DNA from 2 places in the Psychrobacillus sp. NPDC093200 genome. Region 1 is predicted to be linked to the other one. Evidence: predicted binding sites of a transcription regulator. Region 1 holds the regulator's gene; the other holds the start of a gene.
What was found. Region 1 encodes Rex, which represses fermentation and respiration genes when NADH is low (regulators of the CRP and FNR family bind a similar motif). Its sites were predicted from a motif close to TTGTGAAATATTTCACAA; they were not measured.

Region 2: a site for Rex is predicted at 4,153-4,170, ahead of qoxA (cytochrome aa3 quinol oxidase subunit II). Genes of this name have one in related genera too.

The regions. Positions count from the first base shown of each region.
Region 1 is NZ_JBNNVC010000007.1:32,100-39,830, forward strand. It holds gene tsaB (tRNA (adenosine(37)-N6)-threonylcarbamoyltransferase complex dimerization subunit type 1 TsaB) at 1-108, shown strand, start outside; gene rimI (ribosomal protein S18-alanine N-acetyltransferase) at 98-556, shown strand; gene tsaD (tRNA (adenosine(37)-N6)-threonylcarbamoyltransferase complex transferase subunit TsaD) at 553-1,572, shown strand; gene ACQKNZ_RS18680 (ABC-F family ATP-binding cassette domain-containing protein) at 2,056-3,987, opposite strand; gene ACQKNZ_RS18685 (redox-sensing transcriptional repressor Rex) at 4,115-4,750, shown strand; gene ACQKNZ_RS18690 (GNAT family N-acetyltransferase) at 4,920-5,474, opposite strand; gene ACQKNZ_RS18695 (CPBP family intramembrane glutamic endopeptidase) at 5,487-6,206, opposite strand; gene groES (co-chaperone GroES) at 6,574-6,858, shown strand; gene groL (chaperonin GroEL) at 6,899-7,731, shown strand, end outside.
Region 2 is NZ_JBNNVC010000003.1:100,651-108,381, forward strand. It holds gene ACQKNZ_RS14040 (zinc-dependent alcohol dehydrogenase) at 1-417, shown strand, start outside; gene ACQKNZ_RS14045 (methyl-accepting chemotaxis protein) at 499-1,338, opposite strand; gene ACQKNZ_RS14050 (aldehyde dehydrogenase family protein) at 1,357-2,811, opposite strand; gene qoxA (cytochrome aa3 quinol oxidase subunit II) at 4,335-5,291, shown strand; gene qoxB (cytochrome aa3 quinol oxidase subunit I) at 5,353-7,302, shown strand; gene qoxC (cytochrome aa3 quinol oxidase subunit III) at 7,299-7,731, shown strand, end outside.

The DNA of each region.
Region 1 (7,731 bases):
GCTCAAAGCATGGAGCCTACAAATGTACATACAGCGGTGCCAGAATATTTGCGAATAACTGAGGCAGAGGCAAACTGGATGAAAGAGCAGAAGAAAAATGGAAACTAAAACTATCACCTATCGCAAAATGACAATAGAAGATATTGACCAGGTTCTTTTAATAGAAGAAGAAGCATTCACTCTTCCTTGGACTAGAGAAGCATTCGAGCATGAAATGTCGACCAATCTATATTCCTACTATTTAGTAGCAGAAACAGAGGAAAAGGATATTGTTGGCTACTGTGGAATGTGGATTGTTATGGATGAAAGTCATATCACGAACGTGGCTGTTGCTGAGCGGATGCGAGGACATAAAATTGGGGAAGGCTTAATGCGCGAGGCTATTCGTGTCGTGAAGGAGCAAAAAGTAGTCCTCATGACATTAGAGGTGCGCGTATCCAATATAGTCGCAAAAAATTTATATTATAAGCTAGGCTTCCAAGACGGAGGCATTCGAAAAAACTATTATACAGATACACAAGAGGATGCTCTTGTAATGTGGGTGGAATTCAAATGACAAAAGATCAATATATATTAGGAATAGAAACGAGCTGTGATGAAACCGCAGCTTCCATCGTCAAAAATGGAACAGTGATTATAACCAATGTAGTAGCATCTCAAATAGAAAGTCATAAACGATTTGGTGGAGTAGTGCCTGAGGTTGCTTCTCGACATCATGTGGAGCAGATTACGCTTGTTATCGAAGAAGCATTGAAGCAAGCGAACATGACACCGCAGGAACTAGATGCAGTAGCGGTGACTGAAGGACCTGGACTGGTTGGGGCACTTTTAATAGGAATAAACGCAGCAAAAGCATTCGCGTTTGCAAATGACCTTCCTTTAGTAGGCGTCCACCATATCGCAGGACATATTTACGCAAATGCATTAGTCCAACCGATGGAATTCCCGTTACTTGCTCTAGTAGTTTCGGGAGGGCATACCGAGTTAGTATTGATGAAGAAAGACGGTCAGTTTGAGCTAATCGGAGAAACACGCGATGATGCAGCTGGTGAGGCCTATGATAAAGTTGCAAGAGTTTTGAATCTTCCTTATCCGGGTGGTCCACATATTGATCGTCTGGCGAATGAGAGCGATGAAGCAGTTCCATTTCCAAGAGCTTGGCTAGAGGAAGGCTCTTATGATTTTAGCTTTAGTGGCTTAAAATCGGCAGTCATCAACTATCAGCATAATGCGGAGCAACGTGGGGAAGAGATCAATCCAAACCACCTAGCAGCTGGCTTCCAGCAAAGTGTAATAGAAGTACTGACTACTAAAACCGTACGAGCAGCTAGAGAGTTCAATGTAAAGCAGGTAATTGCTGCTGGTGGAGTAGCCGCAAATAAAGGACTTCGTAAATCTTTAGAAGAAGCCTTTGAAAAAGAAAACATTCCATTCTATGTACCACCTATAAATTTATGTACAGATAATGCTGCAATGATCGCAGCTGCTGGGAGCTCTAAGTACTCAGCAGGGCAAACGGGAGATTTGTCGATGAATGGAAGACCAGGGTTAGAACTAAATAGTTGGAACTAAATGAAATCCTCTTTTCTTCGACAAGAAAAGAGGATTTTTTACCACGTATTATTTCTGTTGTCAATAGAGAACATTCGTACTTATGCACAATCTGTGAATAACTTGTTAGTAAGTTGTGTTTTTTCAATATATTGTGGTTATTTATGCTTACACCTTGTGGAAAAGTTTGTTTTAAAACTGTGGATAATGTGGATAAACCTGTTGATAGATTGATATAACAGTATTTTTGATGTTAATAAATATGTGGAAAAAGAATTTGTTGAAAAAGGTACTTGACCTATATATATGCCAGTGTTCGACAAAATACAACAAGGCTATTATATATTCTTTCAGAAGGAGCGCAGAACCATCTCCAAAAATCGGACGGTTTGAGAAAATAATTGGACAGTTCACCCCAAAAATTGGTCGTTTTCTCTCTAAAATCGGACCGTTCGACAATATTATTTTTCCCCATATAAAAAAAGGTAAACCGAGTCAATCGGTTTACCCTGTAATCTCTTCTAATTGTTCCTGTAGCTCCAGCCATTCGTTGGAGATTGTGTCTTGCTTTACCTTTAGTATATCCAATTCGCCTTGTAGCTTTTGGACTGCCTCATGATCCTGGAATATCTCTGGATCACATAGCTTCTCTTCTATAGAAGCAATTTCTGAATCTATGGAAGGAATCTGTCCTTCTAGTTCCTCAATTTGACGACGTAGCTGGCGTTCCTTTTTCTTCGCCTCTTTATCAATTGTAGACGTATTGACCTTTTGAACTACAGTGTTTTGAACCACTGCATTTTCCATGGCGATTTCCTCGAGCTCTTCCTTTTTCTCTAAATAATAATCATAGTCTCCCAAGAAAAGGGTGGCATCATCAGAGGAAAGTTCAATTACCTTCGTTGCAATTCGATTAATAAAGTAACGGTCATGTGATACGAAAATAATCGTTCCAGGAAAATCAAGCAATGCATTCTCCAAGACTTCCTTGCTGTCTAAGTCTAAATGGTTAGTAGGCTCATCTAGTACAAGTGTATTCGACTTCAATAGCATGAGTTTTGCAAGTGCAAGTCTAGCCTTTTCTCCACCGGATAGATTAGACACAGTTTTTTGCACATCGTCTCCAGAGAAGAGGAAGCGACCTAGCACATTGCGTATATCTTTCTCATTCATCAGAGGCCATTCATCCCATAGCTCTTTAAGGACGGTTTTATTGCCAGTAAGAGCTGCCTGCTCCTGGTCATAGTATCCAAATTGCACATTTGTGCCGTATTGAATATTACCACCAGCTGAAGGGAGCTGCTTCATAATAGTTTTTAGCAAGGTGGACTTACCGACACCATTTGGTCCAACCAAAGCGATGCGGTCCTGCTTATAAACGGAAAATGAGATGTTAGAGGAAACGGTTTTATTTGGATAACCTACAGCAATATCCTCTAAACGCAGAACATCATTACCGCTAGGACGGTCAATGGTAAAGCCGAAGTTAGCGGATTTCTCATCGCCATCTGGGGCATCCATCCAGTCAGTCTTCTCGATAACCTTTCTTCGAGATTGTGCCATCTTCGTTGTAGATGCACGCGCCAGGTTACGGCTAACAAAGTCCTCTAGCTTTGCTTTTTCCTCCTGCTGCTTCTCATATTTCTTTTTATCGAGCTCATAATTTTTCGCTTTCTGTGTTAAATACGCGCTATAGTTACCTACGTATCTCGTAACGTTATGACGTGAAACCTCATACACTAAATTTACTACCTGGTCTAGGAAATATCGATCATGGGATACAATCAAAATGGCACCACTATAGTTTTTCAAATAGTTTTCAAGGAAGCTGAGTGTTTGAATATCTAAATGGTTTGTAGGCTCATCGAGTATAAGTAAATCGGGCTTGCTCAACAGCATTTTAGCTAATGCTAATCTCGTTTTTTGTCCCCCGGATAACGCTTGTACTGGCTTATCATAATCCTCCGGGAAAAATTGCATACCATGTAAGATGGAGCGGATATCCGATTCAAAGCGGTATCCACCAGCCTCATTAAAGGCAAGCTGAAGCTCGTCATAGGTAGCTGCAACTCTAGCATAGGCTTCTGAATCTTCATAGATAGAAGGGTCAGCCATTTGTGCTTCTAGTGAGCGCAGTTCTCTTTCAGAATCAATCAAATGACTAAAAATGGATTTCATTTCCTCCCAAATCGTCAGCTTCGATTCAAGACCCGCATGCTGCTCTAAATAGCCAAGTCTAATATTTTTAGGCATAATAATGTCACCGGAATCGTATGACATTTCTCCAGCAATTATTTTAAGTAAAGTAGATTTTCCCGCACCATTACGCCCAACCAGTGCAACTCGGTCGCGGTCTTGAATTTCTAACTTTACGTTTGTTAATATATCTTCACCGTTAAAGGATTTAGTTACTTGGTTTACTTGTAAAACAATCACGTTAATTTGCACCTCAATTCTATCCTAAGTGTAATAGATAGGACTTGTCGTTGCAACGTTCTCCCTTTACAATAAAAGAAAGGTTACGTGTAAAAATGAATTTGCCTTATACAATAGGAGGACACTTATGAAACGTGATGTACCTCGCATCCCTCAAGCGACAATGAAACGACTTCCTTTATATTATAGATTTTTACAAAGCTTTCATAATGCAGATCATAAACGAGTTTCATCCCAACAGCTAAGTGAAGCGATGAAGATAGATTCAGCAACCATCCGAAGAGATTTTTCTCATTTCGGTGCGCTAGGAAAGAAAGGGTACGGCTATGATGTACCCCATCTACTTGAGTTTTTCAGAAAAACACTAGACCAAGATGAGGCGGCACGGGTCGCACTAATAGGTGTTGGTAGCTTAGGAACAGCTTTTGTAAAATATAACTTTCAAAAAAACCATAACACTAGAATTGTAGTGGCATTCGATACGAAGGCACCACTCGAAGGAACGATAATTAGTGACATTCCTGTATTTCATTCTAGTGTGATGTTGGAAAAGCTAAAGGAATACGGAATTGAATTAGTGATTTTTACACTTCCGAGTCGTGCGGCTCAGGAAGTAGCTGATCTTTTAGTGGGCTCTAATGTAAAAGGAATTTTAAACTTCACCCCAGTCCCAATAAGTACTCCAGATGAGATTCGCGTACATACGATTGACCTTTCAGTTGAACTTCAAACACTCATCTACATGATTCGAAACGAGATCTAAGAAAAGCGCAAGCGCCTATGTCTGCCCCGACAAGCAAATGGAGAAAAGCGAGGAGGCAGTTCCTCAGCCACCGGAGCTTTTGTCCATTTGACCTCGAGGGGCAAGGCGGGCGCTGATACCAATCTTATAAGAAAAAAAGCCTTCGACTATTATCTAGTCGAAGGCTTTCCTATTTATATTCGCTTTTTAGTAGGGAATAGATAGCAAGATCGATATAGCGTCCCTTTTCAAACTCATGCTGTCTTAGGACTCCATCTTTGTGAAAGCCTAGCTTACTCAAAAGGTGAAGGGAGGCATCATTCTCTGAAGTGACCTCAGCTTCAATTTTGTTCATGTTCATATCATGAAAGGCAAAATGAATGATGGGCTTAAGCGCCTCCGTCATAATTCCCTTTCCCCAAGCATTAGGTGAAAGATCATAGCCAATTTCTATACGCTTATGCTCAGCCTCATAGTTTAAATAACCACAAGTACCGATTACTTTTAAGGTTATTTTATCTTCTATTACCCAGCGCATACCAGTTTGTTCGAGAAAAATTTTCTCGTACCAACTAATTTCGCCCTGAGCATCTTCAACAGAAGTAAAGGGACCAATGGCCATATGCTGTACTACGTTTTCATTAGAATATAACTCTAAAATATCCTTTGCATCCCGTTCGATTGCTTTTCGGAGGATGAGTCTTTCTGTTTCTATTGTAGGAAAACTTACAAATGAAAAAGTCATTATGATTACCCCTTATTGCTGCAACTCAGCAAGTCTTTTTAAAAAGTTGACGATTTCTTCATTATACAGCTGAACAATTACTACGAATCCATTAAGTAGCATATGGGCAATAATAGAGGTGATTATTCGCTTTGTTTTATAGTAAATGAAAGCGAATATAAACCCAGACACAGCATATATTAGTATGTGTGTGAACTCAAAGTGAATGACGGCAAAGGACAGTGAGCTAACGAGCGCTGCTACAAAGAAGTTCGTTTTAGGCAGTAAAGTTCCGAAAATGATGCGACGGAATATAAGCTCCTCTAAAATAGGTGCGAAGAGCACAATGGAGAAAAAGACAAAAGGTACTGAATTGCCAAGATCCATAAACTGCGACGTATTTTCAGAACCAGCTTCTATACCAAAAAATCTAATTTCAATATTAGCAGCTAATGTTTGGCCGTACAAAACCATGAGAAAGCCAAGAATTCCCCAGCCAATTGCTCCGGGAAGACCAGATGCCTTCCCTTTTAAAGGTCGTATAAAATTCTTGTCTTGGCGAATCATAAGCAAGGTGATAGCTGTAGCAATTCCCATTCCAAGGAAAACCCACCATCCAGAAGCTAGGTACCTGGCGTTTTCTAAGCCGAAATAGTTAAAGATTATTAGTAGAAGAGGAGCAAATAATGCACCGGAGAGCTGCATCACACAGTAGGTGATTAATATGTATAAACCTGTCTTTTGTTGTTTCATCTAAATATCCTTTCTATTTATAGCAGTTGCTTTTATAAGTTTACTAATCAGGATAGTAAATAGATAATCTTGCTTTTGTCAGATGTACTAGCCTTAGCCTTATTGTAAAGGAAAACAAAAATAAAATCGCTCCTTAGCCATTTTATAATCATTTTTAATAGTCAACTTTAGTATCTTCGTTTTCAAAAACTAGAAGCCTCATAGGTTTTAAACCAACTGAGGATTAGAGCGTTAAAAATTATTAAAAAAAATGATGTTCTCACTTGCAAATTCTTCTAAGTTTAATTATTATTATAAGTGTGTTAGCACTCAAAGTGTGAGAGTGCTAATAAAAATAAATTCAACTATTTTAGGGAGGTAGTTTCACTTGTTAAGACCATTAGGTGATCGTATTGTAATCGAATTAATCGAAGCTGAGGAAAAAACAGCATCTGGCATCGTACTTCCAGACTCTGCTAAAGAGAAACCACAAGAGGGTAAAGTCGTTGCAGTAGGTACTGGACGAGTACTAGAAAACGGAAACCGCGTTGAATTAGACGTAGCAGAAGGGGACCGTATTATCTTCTCTAAATATGCTGGAACTGAAGTAAAATATGAAGGCCACGACTATTTAATCTTACGCGAAAGCGATATTCTTGCTGTAATTGGCTAATAAAAGAACTTAAAAAGAAAAATTAGGAGGGCATATTAACATGGCAAAAGAAATTAAATTTAGTGAAGACGCTCGTAGTGCAATGCTACGTGGGGTAGATAAATTAGCAGACGCTGTAAAAGTAACTTTAGGGCCAAAGGGTCGTAACGTAGTTCTAGAGAAAAAATTTGGTTCACCACTTATCACTAACGATGGTGTAACAATCGCAAAAGATATCGAGCTAGAGGATGCATTCGAAAACATGGGTGCGAAATTAGTGGCAGAGGTTGCTTCTAAAACTAATGACATCGCTGGTGACGGTACAACAACTGCAACTGTTCTTGCACAATCTATGATTCGTGAAGGACTTAAAAACGTAACTGCTGGAGCTAACCCAGTTGGTATTCGTAAAGGTATCGACTTTGCTGTAGCTTCTGCTGTGACAGAGCTAAAAGCAATCTCTAAACAAATCGAAGGTAAAGAATCTATCGCTCAAGTAGCTGCTATTTCATCTGGTGATGAAGAAGTTGGTGAGCTAATCGCTGAAGCTATGGAGCGCGTTGGTAACGATGGAGTTATTACAATCGAAGAATCTAAAGGATTCACAACAGAGCTTGATGTGGTAGAAGGTATGCAATTCGACCGCGGTTATGCTTCTCCATACATGGTAACTGATTCAGATAAAATGGAAGCTAACCTAGACAATCCATATATCTTAATCACAGACAAAAAAATCTCTAGCATTCAAGAAATCTTACCAGTGCTTGAGCAAGTAGTTCAACAAGGCAAACCACTTTTACTTATCGCTGAAGATGTAGAAGGGGAAGCATTAGCTACTCTAGTAGTAAACAAATTACGCGGAACATTTAATGCAGTAGCTGTTAAAGCTCCTGG
Region 2 (7,731 bases), on a different contig from region 1:
GTCAATACATTAAACGAAGACTTGGCGGAAGGCTTGAAGAAACACTTCGGCGAGGTAAATGTATACGGACAACTGATGCCAGATGTAGATGCATTTGTAGATGCTGCAGGGGCACCTATTCTTTTTGAAAATGTGATGAAAATCGTTAAACCAAAGGCTAGAATTGCAATCATTGCTGTGTACAAGCAGGAGGTACCAGTAAGCTTGTCTCAAATTATGTCCAAGGAAGTGCAAATCGTTGGCGCAAGCGGATACACACACGAGGATATTTCTAAAGTAGTAGAACACCTATCTAACCCAGCAACGAAAATTGGAATTATCGTTACACAAGTGTATAAGCTAGACGATATCCAGGAAGCATTTGATGTAGCAATTGCTGCAAAAGGTGCTATCAAGATTATGGTAGATTTAAGTTAATAGCTTCGTAAAAGATATCTCTCTTAAATCTAGCTTTAAAAAAAGAGCGAACCGTCATGAAGACAGTTTGCTCTTTTCATTTTAGTTATCTTGACTAAGTGATTCTTGTGCAAGTGTTGCTAGCTCTTGTGCCTTAGAGCTTATTTCTTGAATAGTTGCAGAAAATTCTTGAATGGAACCGGATTGGTTGTCAGTCAATGTATTTACCTCTGAGAAAGCTTGGTTCAACGTTAACAGAAGCCCTTGAATATTTTTTGTTATGTCGTTAATCTGATTTACATTTTCTTTCGAATTGGTTGCTAGCTTACGTATTTCATTCGCTACAACGGAAAAGCCCTTCCCTACATCCCCTGCTCTTGCCGCTTCAATCGCTGCATTTAAACCAAGCAGATTACTTTGGTCTGATATTCCCTTAACTACGGAAGAAATTTCACCGATTTGCTCTGCACTAGAGCTTACGGCTTTCATTTGAGACGTAATATCTGTCACTCGATCGGCAAGTGAAGTCACCGATTCACTTATATCTTCAATGCCTGCTGCTGTTTGCTCCACAATTACAGAAAAGCTTTCAGCCATTTCAAATAGCTTGTTTGCCTTTTCCAAGCTTGTTCCGATTCCTACACCACCAATTACATTACCCTCATCATCATGAAGAGGTAGTGCACGAGCTATTAACGGAAATCCGAAAAGCTCTTTTGGAAGGACCGCCGATAAAGAAGAATCGGTTCTAATCGCATTTGTTACGATATCCCCTTCCATTAATGGGTCACCTGGATTTACATTCAAAGCAAAGGTTTTACCAGGAATATTAATGATCAGCTTCTCGGTATCATAAATTCCAACAGTTATATCATCTTGGACAAGCTCATTAAGCAGTGGAGCAACTTTAACAAATGCTTTTATTAAATCATGTTCTGCCATCAATTTTCACTCTTTCTATTAATATGGTAGGTTTCTTTGACCGTAGTTCACTGAAATCCATTTTAAAGTAGTAAATTCATCTAAGCTCCATTGGCCATTTAAGCGACCTAAGCCAGATTGCTTTTCACCACCGAAGGCTACAATCGGTTCATCATTAATCGTTAAATCATTAACATGAATCATCCCTGTGTGTACCTTCTTAGCCATTTCCACTCCGCGTTCTAGATTAGAGGTATGAATAGCGCCACTTAGCCCAAAACGAGTATTGTTAGCAATATCAATTGCCTCTTCCTCTGTATCAAAAGGAATAACACATACTACTGGTCCGAAAAGCTCTTCCTGAGAAACACTCATGTCAGTTGTAACATCTGTTAAAATGGTTGGCTCTAGCAATCTTCCAGTGACATTCCCTTTAAGGTAAGGTGTAGCACCCTCTTCAATCCCTTTTTCGATCAAGGCTTGCAGTGTTTGAGCTTGGCGATCATTGATAACTGGCCCAATAATTGTTTCAGGATTTAATGGATCACCGACTTTAAGAGAAGAAACCTTTTGTGCATATTTTTCAGTGAACTCTTTATAAATAGATCGTTGAACAAGAATTCTATTTGCTGACATACAAATTTGTCCTTGGTGGGTAAATCTACTAAAGGTAGCTGCATTTACCGCATACTCGAGATCAGCATCCTCTAATATAATAAAAGCACTGTTTCCGCCTAGCTCAAGTAATGGCTTTTTGAAGTTTTTAATAGCAACCTGACCAATATAGCTTCCTACTTGTGTAGAACCAGTGAAGGAGATAATTCTTGGAATTGGGTGCTCCACAAATGCATCGCCAATTTCTTTGATATCTGTCACAACGACATTTATTAGTCCTTTCGGTACGCCTGCTTCTTCAAAGATTTTTCCGATTAGCGTTCCACCCATAATTGGTGTGTCATCATGAGGTTTTAATACGACACCATTTCCAGCTCCTAGTGCAGGTGCAACAGATTTCATCGATAAGAAGAATGGAAAGTTAAATGGGCTAATAACTCCTACAACGCCTGCAGGAATTCGGTATAGTCTATTTTCCACATCATCTATTGTAGAAGGTAGAATTTTCCCTTCCATTCTTAATGGGAAGGTAGCTGCCTCTTTAATGATGTTTTTAACAAGACCGATTTCGAATGCAGCCTTCAGTCTAGTACCACCTAGTTCTTCCATAATAATAGAGGTGATTTCTTCCTCATGCTCGTCCATATATTTTACTGCATTTTCTAAGATATCACGTTTTTTATAAGGATTTACTTTGTCCCATTCTAGCTTCGCTGCATGTGCAGCCTTGTAAGCTAAATCTATATCTTCTACATTTGCTAGCTTGTATGTATTAATAGGCTTGTCATTGTAAGGGTTTGTATTATTTAACACGAGACTACTGTTTCCGTCTCTCCATTCACCAGCGATAAATTGTTTGCCTAACATTTCTAAGTTCATCTTTTTAACCTCCAGGATAATATTCTTATTAACTCTTTGATTATCGTCAGGATTAGTAAAATCTTTACTGAAATAGAAATGTATTGTGAATAATTTATCTAATAGTTACTGAAAAGTTTTAAAAATAGTCCCATACACCCATTCGATTCTTTCAGACAAACAAACATTATTACCTAATCTAATATATAAGAAAAGCGCAAGAGTTATATCTGAGTTAATAAGAACTATTAATATAGATGGCTGATTTTCGCTTTAGGCGGTCGCTTTCCGTGGGGTGAGCGATAAGCCATCACCGTCGCTTACGCGTCGTTTGTGATGTCTTATCTGTCTCACTCATCCCACTGGAGTCGCCGCCTGACGCTTCAATCACAGGTGGAGGATGAATTAGATAAGTTAGAATGAAAAAAATTATACCGTTATATTTAGCTATTAAATCGAATTAATTTACACTTAAATTTTGAATATAGATGTTAGATTTCCGCTCTAGGCGGTCGCTTTCCGTGGGGTGCGCGATAAGTCATCACCGCGCTTACGCGTCGTTTGTGATGGTTCATCTGTCACACTCATCCCACTGGAGTTGCCGCCTGACGCTTCAATCACAGGTGGAGGATGAATTTGATAAGTTAGAATGAAAAATTATACCGATATATTTAGCCATCAAATCGAATTAGTTTACACTTAAATATAGATGGTAGATTTCCGCTCTAGGCGGTCGCTTTCCGTGGGGTGCGCGATAAGCCATCACCGTCGCTTACGCGTCGTTTGTGATGGTTCATCTGTCACACTCATCCCACTGGAGTCGCCGCCTGACGCTTCAATCACAGGTGGAGGATGAATTTGATAAGTTAGAATGAAAAATTATACCGATATATTTAGCCATTAAATCGAATTAATTTACACTTAAATTTTGAATATAGATGATAGATTTCCGCTTTAGGCGGTCGCTTTCCGTGGGGTGAGCGATGAGCCATCACCGCCGCTTGCGCGTCGTTTGTGATGTCTCATCTGTCTCACTCATCCCACTGGAGTCGCCGCCTGTCGCTTCAATCAACAGGATAAAATATTATTTAGAATTCCATTAGCTTGCTATGTAGATATAACTTTGTTAATGGCATATTTAGAATTTTATTTACTTTGTGGTCCTCCGTTAGTTATTAATGCTTGTTCTGCTAACCTCAATATGGCTACCAATTTATGTCCTTTCTATCTCTAATAAGACATCCTACTTCTTCGTTTTAGAGCCCTTTCCACGATAAAAAATGAACAACATTACTTGAAACTGCTCAAACAAAAAGTACATAAATACCAATTAAGCCCATAATTATGAACGAAGTTGACACTTTCTTAAATATTTCACAATTGTGTTAAAGAACGTTCAAATCTTCTTGAACAATTCGTGAAGTCCGGTTTTTATATTCGTTTTTTTGAAGGCATGGTAATAAGATAGAGGCACAGAGAGGAATTCTTTGAAAGCAACACTAGTTACCTTAGCTTTTTATAATAGATTGGAAAGGGGTACAACGATGAAATTAAAATTGAAGTGGGCTCTCTTGACGATGATTTTCACTATTGTCACTGTGTTAACAGGATGTGAGCCATTACTTGTTTTAGACCCTAAAGGCCCTCAAGCCGAGGCACAGGCAAATGATATTATGTTATCTATTTTCCTAATGTCGGGGATTGTGATTGTCGTTTTAGCTATCTTAGTTTTTGTGTTAATAAAATACCGTGCTTCTAAACAAAGCGCGGATTACGAGCCACCTCATATAGAAGGAAGTCCGATTGTGGAAGCAATTTGTATCGGTATTCCTATTATAATAGTTATTTTTCTTTCAATCGTTTCTGTTAGAAGTAACTATATTGTAGAGTCGACGCCTCAAGGCTATGAAGATCAGGAACCATTAATCATTTATGCATCTTCCTCTAACTGGAAATGGCATTTTAGTTATCCTGAACAAGGTATTGAAACGGTTAACTACTTATATATCCCAGCTAACCGTGCGATTGAGTTTAAACTATACTCCCACGGACCAATTACTAGCTTTTGGATTCCACAGCTAGGCGGGCAAAAGTATGCGATGTCTGATATGGTGACTACGTTACACTTAGCTGCCGATGTTGAAGGCGAGTTCATGGGTAGAAATGCGAACTTCAGTGGATCTGGATTTGCAGAAAACGTCTTTGATGTTACCTCTATGTCTAATGCCGATTTTGAGGATTGGGTAGAGGAAGTACATGAAACTGCACCTGCTCTTACAGAAGAGAAGTTTGAGGAATTATTAGAACCAGGTCATCTTGGCCGTTCAACTTATACAGGAACACATTTAGAATTCTCACCTGCTCCTAGTCATGACCATGGCGATAATGCAGAGGAATCTGAACACGAGCACCATGAATCAACTGATAAGGATGAGAAGTCCGAGCATGAGAATCATGGACAAACTAATGAAACTGAGGAATCAGATCATTCTCAGCATTAATTGAAGGATTACAAGATTACTATAGTAAAAGCTATAGATTCCTGAAAGGAGAAACAAAAGTATGGATTTCTTTGATCGCTTTGCCGTACCACATCCAAGCTTTTTGATATATGCATCCATGGTCGGAATTGGCCTTACGATGGTTGCAATAGTTTTAGGTATTACCTACTTTAAGAAATGGGGATACCTCTGGCGTGAATGGATTACTACAGTAGACCATAAGCGTATTGGTATTATGTACTTGCTTACAGCATTATTGATGCTGTTCCGTGGTGGCGTTGACGCCATTATGATGCGCTATCAGCTTTCGATGCCAGAAAACACATTTTTAGATTCACAGCATTATAATGAAGTCTTCTCCACTCATGGAGTAGTAATGATTTTATTTATGGCAATGCCGTTTATCATCTTTTTCTTTAACTATGTTATTCCATTACAAATTGGAGCAAGAGATGTAGCGTTTCCACGTTTAAATGCACTTAGCTTCTGGCTGTTCTTTATGGGTATGGGATTATTCAACATTTCCTTCATCGTAGGTGGATCGCCTGATGCAGGTTGGACTTCTTATTTCCCACTTGCAGGCAATGAGTTCAGTACATCTGTTGGTACGAACTATTACATGATTGCTATTCAAATAGCTGGTCTTGGTACATTGATGACTGGTATTAACTTTATTACAACTATCCTGAAAATGAGAGCACCTGGTATGACTTTAATGAAAATGCCAATGTTCACATGGTCAGCGTTTATCGCAAACATCATTATCGTTTTCGCTTTCCCAGTATTAACTGTATTACTAGCAATGGGAACAATGGATAGACTGTTTGGGACAAACTTCTTTACAACGGACAATGGCGGAATGGATATGCTCTGGGCTAACCTGTTCTGGGTTTGGGGACATCCGGAGGTATACATTCTAATACTACCGGCATTCGGTTTATTCAGTGAGATTATATCAACCTTTGCTCGACGCAATCTATATGGCTATAAGTCAATGGTTGCTTCCATGGTAGTTATTTCTGTCCTATCCTTTGTCGTATGGGCGCATCACTTCTTTACAATGGGTCAAGGTCCATTATCAAATAGTATCTTCTCGATCACTACGATGGCGATCGCTATTCCGACAGGGGTTAAAATATTTAACTGGCTGTTCACCCTATGGAAGGGGAAAATCGAGTTTACGACACCGATGCTTTACTCCATCATGTTCATTCCACTGTTCACTTTAGGTGGGGTTACAGGGGTAATGCTTGCAATGTCAGCAGCTGACTATCAATATCACAATACGATGTTCTTAGTTGCCCATTTCCATAACGTAATTATCCCTGGTGTTGTTTACGCAATGCTAGCTGGTCTTACTTACTATTGGCCGAAAATATTCGGCTTTATGTTAAACGAGCGACTAGGAAAATGGACTGCATGGTTATTATCCATCGGTTTCGTCCTAGCCTTCATCCCAATGTATATTACGGGATTAGACGGTCAAGCGCGTCGTATGTACACTTACTCTGAGTCTACAGGTTTCGGAATGTGGAATATGGTTTCCTTCGTTGGAGCAGGTATTATGGCAGTAGCCTTCGCGTTACTTGTTTATAACATCTATTACAGTATCCGTTATGCTTCTCGCGATATTGGGGATGACCCATGGGATGCACGATCACTGGAATGGGCTACACATACACCAGTACCTGAATATAATTTCGCTGTTACACCTCAGGTCGAGTCTACACAAGCGTTTTGGGATTCTAAGAAAAACGGTCATGAAATATTCAAAGGAAAAATCGAGAAAATTCACATGCCGAATAATAGCGGTTTACCATTTATCATGAGCTGTATCTTCTTTGCCCTTGGGTTTGCAATGATTTTCAGCATATGGCCACTTGCCATCGTTTCATTGATTGGTATTTTAGGTTGTCTAGCATACCGTTCATTTGAGCAGGATCATGGAAGATACATTTCGGTAGAGGAAATCGAAGAAACGGAAAGAAAATTGCGAGGTGCTAAAAAATGAAGGTAGATAAGTCACTTCCACTTGAATACAGCACAGAGGAAAACAGCTTAAAAGTCTTAGGCTTTTGGATTTTCATCGGGGCGGAGATTATGCTTTTCGCAACACTTTTCGCCTCTTACTTCACCTTAGAGAATCGCATAGGTAGCGGTCCCTCTGGTGCAGATATTTTTGAAATAACACCAGTGTTAATTGAGACACTTTTACTTTTAACGAGTAGCTTTACAATCGGTCTTGCCATTCATGCAATGCGAATGAACCGTACAAAAGCAACAATGGCTTTCTTTGGGATTACACTTCTTCTAGGAGCTGCTTTCCTAGGAGTCGAGATTTACGAGTTTACACACTATATACATGTTGGAGCAGGACTTCAAACTAGTGCCTTTACGGCGATTTTATTAACGACGTTAGGGACACATGGTTTGCACGTAA